2 regions of the Arthrobacter sp. GAS37 genome follow, and region 1 is predicted to be linked to the other one. Evidence: predicted binding sites of a transcription regulator. Region 1 holds the regulator's gene; the other holds the start of a gene.

Region 1 (3,190 bases):
AGTTTAAGGCGCCACGGTGGATGCACTGAAACTGTGACGGCCCGGCGCCCGTCCAGGCGAACTGTCAGCCCGGCCAACGTTGCTGTCAGGTGGCAGGAATGAACAGTTGCTGGCCCGGCACGATGTGGCCGTCCTGAAGGTTGTTCAGCTGGATAATCTCGGCAACGACGTCGCGCGGATCCCGGGAAGGCGCGGCAATGCCCGCAATCCCCCACAAGGACTGGCCCACTTGCACCGTGACGCTCGTACTGGAGGTGGGCTGCAGCTCGGCGGCGGAATCAGCAGCCTTGGCCGGCGAATTCAGGAATCCCGCCAGGCTGAGCAGCACTGCGACCAAGAGCATTCCAGGGACGCCGAAGAAGACCACGCGGCCCCGGCGGGTCAGGCGAAGCCGGCCCGGTGCCGTACTGCGGCCGGACCTGTGGGTGATGGTGATTGCGGACATGAGAGGAGCCCTTCTGAACAATGCCGCGTTCCGGAATCTCTGGTTGCGGCTGCCAATTCTTGCCTTCAGTCAGTGCTTGCAGGACGGTTGTTCGTTGTTCTGTTCGAACGATTCGAACGAACACCCGGATCCTGCATCACTTTTATAGAACACATATTCGAACCTTGCTATGACATTTTTAGCACTTATCAACGAACGATGTCGAGACTCGCTAGAACAAATGTTTGAAAAACGCCTGTGCCTGCCCTACGTTTGAGTGAAGGAACGAGCACTGAACCAGTGCAACAGGAGGGTCTGACATTTCAGGCCGACAGTCCCGGCAAGCGCCTCAGGGCCGAACGGGCGGAACGGAAGGGCGTTGGCGAACATGGCAGCGAAAGCCACTGGCAGCGGGTCGGGCTCAGCGCGGAGCCAGCAGCCGCAGAAGGCCCCCAAGAGCCTGACCGTCCGCCAGAAGAAAATCCTGGAGACCATCCAACGTTCAGTGAACGATCACGGCTATCCGCCGTCGATGCGCGAAATCGGGGACACGGTTGGTTTGGCCAGCTTGTCCAGCGTCACGCACCAGTTGTCACAGCTCGAGAAGCTCGGCTATCTTCGTCGCGATCCCAAGCGCCCGCGTGCGATGGAAGTCCTCATGCCCTTGACCCTGGACGGCGGCTCCGTCATACCCGGCGTTGAAGCGCCGGCGAAACTCCGCAGCGCCGGCGGCATGGCCGTCACGGAACTCGCGAGTGCCAGTGACACGGCCATGGTTCCCCTCGTCGGGCGCATTGCCGCCGGCGGACCCATCCTGGCGGACCAGACCGTCGAAGACGTCCTGCCGCTGCCCCGCCAGTTGGTAGGCCATGGCGAGCTCTTCATGCTCAGGGTCGCCGGCGATTCCATGATCGACGCAGCTATCTGCGATGGAGACTGGGTGGTGGTACGGCGTCAAAACGACGCCCTCAACGGCGACATCGTGGCCGCACTCCTGGACGATGAAGCCACCGTCAAGACCTTCCGGCAGCGCGACGGCCATACGTGGCTGCTCCCCCAGAACACGCAGTACGAGCCCATCCTGGGCGACCATGCCACCATCATGGGCAAAGTCGTCTCGGTCCTGCGTTCACTTTAGTTCGCGGTAGCGGGGAACTGGGCCCAGGACCGGGGCTTGTTTCCAGCTCCGGGGCAACAGGCTCCGGGATCGGAAACAAACGCCGGTTTTCGCGGGCCTCAGGCCGCTGCTTGCTGGTGCGGCCGATCTAAGCCTTGGCCGACTCGGCGTAAAGCCGTTCGAGCGCACCCCGCACCACTGAACGGTCCGTGGTGGGCCAGAAGGGCGGCAACGCTGCCCGGAGGAAGTTGCCATAGCGCTCGGTCGAAAGCCGTGAATCCAGGACTGCCACGACGCCCTTGTCCCCGGTTGAGCGGATGAGGCGGCCGGCCCCTTGGGCCAGCCGGATGGCCGCGTGCGTTGCCGAAACTGCCATGAAACCGTTGCCGCCGGCCTGCGCCACCGCGCGGGACCGTGCCGTCATCAGGGGATCGTCCGGACGAGGGAACGGTATCCGGTCAATCACTACCAGCCGGCATGAACCGCCTGGAACGTCAACGCCCTGCCAGAGGGACATGGTTCCGAACAGGCATGTGTCCTCCTCCTCGGCAAACTGCCTCACCAACGCGGCCATGGTCGATTCGCCTTGGCACAGGATGTCCACGTCCAGGCGTGATCGCATCGCTTCCGCCGCGTCCTCCGCCGCACGTCGGGAAGAAAAGAGGCACAAGGCTCCGCCGTGCGAGGCCTTGATGAGCTCTTCAAGTTCGTCAAGCGCTTCGGGCGAGGTGCCGCGCCCCGGCTTGGGCAGGTGCTTGGCGACGTACAGCATGCCCTGCTTCGGGTAGTCGAAGGGCGAGCCTACATCCACGCCTGTCCAGCTGGGGGCGCCTTGTCCGGTCAGGCCCAGCCCTCCGGCTGTGGCCTCGAATGCAGAGCCGATTGCCAAGGTGGCGGAGGTCAACACCACGGTATGGCCTGCGAAGAGCCCTTCCCGGAGGCGTCCGGCAACGCTGAGCGGCGCGATATTGATGAGCGCGGGCGAATCCTCGTCGGGCGCCGTGTAGCCCTGCTGCGGATCAAAAGTACTGTTCCGGGAAAACCACACGACTTCCCGGTTTTCCCGCGCCGCGAGGAGCCGTTCGCACAGCTCGAGGATCAACATCAGCCGTGAGCGCGCGAGCTGGCGTCCGCCGTCGACCGCGTTGGACGAATCTCCCTTCGAATCGGAAAGCGCTGCACGGCAGGCTTCCCGGAGCTGGTCCACGCAATCAAGTTGCTCATCATTGAGCCCGTTGGGCAGGAGGCCGGACGGCGCACCGATGATCGCGAGTTCCAAGCGGTCCGCGACGGCGTTCAGCGCGTCCACGGTGATGGCCGTGTGTTTGCGGGCGCTGGAGGCCGCGGCATGGATCATCGCCACGGACAGCTGCCCGGACACAGCCCCGGTCACCCGGTCCTGGAGCTCGTGGGCCTCGTCCACCACGACGACGTCGTATTCGGGCAACACGGCCAGGCCTTCGAAGGCGCTGACTGCGAGCATCGCGTGATTGGTGACCACGACGTCGGACTCCGCGGCACGGTGGCGGGCCAGCTCGCTGAAGCACTCCTCCGCCATGGGACACTTCTGAGCCCCGAGGCACTCCATCGACGTGACGGATACCTGGCGCCAGGCCCGGTCCGTCACGCCCGGCATAAGTTCATCCCGG
Region 2 (3,190 bases), on a different contig from region 1:
CGGTGATGCCGATGATGGAGGCTTCGGGCATGACCGGCACGCCCCAGCCGGCATCACTGACGGGGTCGATCCGGCACCGGTCCGCCAATGCCTCGGTCTCGGAGAGCAGGGCTTTCGCGGCCGCGGCGCCGGCTTGGCCGACCGCGGCGATCTCCGCGGCGAGGGCCTGCATTATCGGTCCGGGTTTGAGCCAGGCCTGGGCCGTGGGCTGGACCCCGGTCTCGTCCAGGCGTCTCAGCGCCCGGGCGGCATCCAGGATGTCCGCGGTGATCGCCCCGTCGGGCAGTACGTAGCGGACCGCGTTGCTCAGGACCGCCTTCACCTGGGCCCTGCCGGCGAGGCGGAGCATCCGTGTGGCGTGGGTGTGGCTGAACGGCAGCCCGGGCGCGGAGAGGTGGGAGACGACCTCGACCCGGAGTGCCTCCACGGGCAGGACGGCGAGCCACTCTCCGATCAGTGCCATTCCGTCGCCGCGGGTCCCGACCTTGAGCCCGACGTCGGAGAGCGGCCCGAGCAGCACGGTCCCCACCGTGCCGGTATCCGTGAGAAGACGCGCGGCGATCTCTGCCCGGGCCACCGCGACGGTCTTGCGGGCGTGGGCGGCGGAAACCAGCCGGCACAGGGCCGCGTAGCCGGCGCCGCCGTTGTGGCCGTGGGCCAGGACAACGACGCGTCCGCCCACGGTCCCGTCAGCGTCGAGGACGGCGAGCTCGACGCCGAGGATCGGATCGATCCCTGCCGCCACGCAGGCACCGACGTGTTTGGGGATCCCGTAGAGCCCGTCCCGGTCGGTCACGGCCAGGGCGTCCGCTCCCCCGGCCTTCGCCGCCGCCGCCAGGGTGTCCGGCCAGTCCACCCCGTAATGGGCGGAAAACGCCGATGCAACATGCAAGTGAGTGAACATCGAGACTTCTAGCCGAGGATGCGGGCCAGCACCCAATCAGCGTCGTCCCGGACAAGCTCGAACACCCGCTCCGCCGAACGGCCACGGCCAGAGGCCGTGATCCGCCAGGTCTCCGTCTCGAGCACCTGCGGGCCGATGCCCTTCTGGACGCGGGCCTGTTCCAGCCACCACGGGCGCCGGGTATAGAACCGCAGAGGGGTCTCGGTGCTCCGGTACTGCCGGTCCCGCCACTCAAACCCCAGGGGGCGGCCATCCGGGGTCGTCCGCACTAACACACGCTCATCAACATCAAGCACTAGAACACACCTTCTAAGAGAAGAACTATTAATAGAATATGCGTTCGACACTATGCGTCGCCACCGACAGTTTGAGGAAGGACCGGGAACCTCTGGCCTGACGCCTCAGTTCGAGTATCTGCTTTCAGCGATTGTGTTAGTCGGCGCCCCGCAGAGTAGTGCTGTTGATTGGGCTCGGCGTATCGGGCTCAGGGGCGTGCGCGCGGTTCCACATCGTGGGTGTTGGGGGTCGTGATCGTGCGATAGTTTGCCGTAAGAACGGCGATGCATCATCCGCAGCGGGGGGAAAGCAAATGACCTACATCTGTGGACACGACTCAGCTCGGGCTCCAGTCGATGTCCCGGCGGACGTGCCCGCATGAAGGCCGGCGCACTTCGGGAGTCGATGATCGAAGCGGCCGCTGACCGCTGGCTCAGCGCCTCCGACTTAGTCGCCGTCGCACGGAGCACTGGTGTTCTTTCGGATCATCGGCGGGCTAGGGAACTCACCCTCGAAGCGATCAAAGAGCTCGTTTCCGAAGGATCATTGGTTCCGGGGGCATTCGGAACCAGCCGGTATATGCCCTGGTCGCTGACAGGCACAGATGCGGCGCGCAAAGTCGAGAGCGAGTGGAACACGAGCGCCATGTCCCGCACATGGTTCAGGGCAAAGGCGAACCTGACCTCGTCCGAGCTCGGCAGTCTTCCACAGAGGACCCCTCGCCACTCCGCACGCGAAACCATCGAAGCTCCGTCGTCGGTCACCGGCAGCGAAGCGACGGAACCATGGGTCCGGCTCACCAAGAGCACCCGGTTGCAGGCCACCATACCGCCAGACTCCGCACCCCCGACGTGGAAAGGCAGCTGGCTTCGCAGGAGGCTTTGCCTCAAACGAGCCGCCGCTGTCGTCGCCATCGCATCGGTCTCAGGCTGGCTCGGATGGGCCGTCATCGCGGGGATCAAACACACACTCGCCAGCCACACCAAAACCGACGGGACGGTCACGGCACAAACCGATACCTCGGCACGCCGCGATTCCTCGTGTCAGCTGGACGTGGACTACACCATCAACGGCCACCAACTGCACAGCGTCGCCAAAGTCAACGCGAAGTGCAATACTCTGCCCGGGCCTGGGTTCCGGACAACGATCGACGTCGACACAGCCGATCCGCATGACATCTGGATCGACGGCGCCAACGACGCGAACCATCCCGATCCCATGACCATGGGCATATTTCTGCTGATCCTCCCGACCGCAATCGCCCTCGTGCTCAGGAACGAGCTAGGAGACCATGGCGGAATCCGCAAATTACTCGCCTCCGGAGCCCAGTGGCGCCAGGTCGAGGTCACGGTCACACGGAAGACCGCCGGCCGGAACGGCGTCACGATCCGCCTCGAAGCGAAGGACCCCGCAGGAAACCGGCGCTCGTTCTATATTTTCTACCGGTTCGTAAGCCCGATCGGCCCCGCAAGTAAGGGCGACAAAGTCAGCCTAACCCTCATCGCGGACGGCAAACGGCTGGCCCTCATCCAGAGGCCCGATAACGGCCGAATATGCGTGGCACGCATCAGCAGATCGAGTTGGCCACGCGGATAAATGCATCGCGTAGCAATTGACGGCCCCAACCGTCAGCCCCGACCCGCCGCTTCGTTGCCCTGCCGTCGGCGGACCGTGCAATTCTGCGACAAGGATCGAGACAAAAGAATCCGATGCGCCAACATGGGCACATCGGATCTTGTCCACAACAGATGCCGCACTGCAGCTAGTAACTCATCTCACTCCCCTGCGCTGCCCCGAAAGGGGGCACCACCACCGGGCTCTTAGTCGCAATGTTGTACACCGGAGAGGCTGCCTCCGCGTCAGCCGAGACCTCAGGGCCAACCTGAATGCCAACCTCCGGCCCTGAAACCGCTGTGTGTGCCGAGCGCTGGTATGCGGCGGTACCGAAGCGCAGGTCCGGGCCGATCGTGTCGGCCACGATGCGGCGCGCCTCTCGCTTTTCGCCGTCTT

What was found. The regulator LexA, encoded in region 1, represses DNA repair genes until DNA is damaged. The targets are predictions, from matches to a motif close to TCGAACANNTGTTCGA.
Region 2: ABH924_RS08440 (DUF6504 family protein) is a predicted target of LexA. The motif match lies at 1,233-1,248, and genes of this name have one in related genera.

The regions. Positions count from the first base shown of each region.
Region 1 is NZ_JBIYDB010000009.1:95,036-98,225, reverse strand. It holds gene ABH924_RS10235 (LysM peptidoglycan-binding domain-containing protein) at 86-445, opposite strand; gene lexA (transcriptional repressor LexA) at 813-1,562, shown strand; gene ABH924_RS10225 (ATP-dependent DNA helicase) at 1,690-3,190, opposite strand, start outside.
Region 2 is NZ_JBIYDB010000007.1:64,485-67,674, reverse strand. It holds gene ABH924_RS08445 (DNA polymerase III subunit alpha) at 1-904, opposite strand, end outside; gene ABH924_RS08440 (DUF6504 family protein) at 913-1,200, opposite strand; gene ABH924_RS08435 (hypothetical protein) at 1,559-2,776, shown strand; gene ABH924_RS08430 (single-stranded DNA-binding protein) at 2,943-3,190, opposite strand, start outside.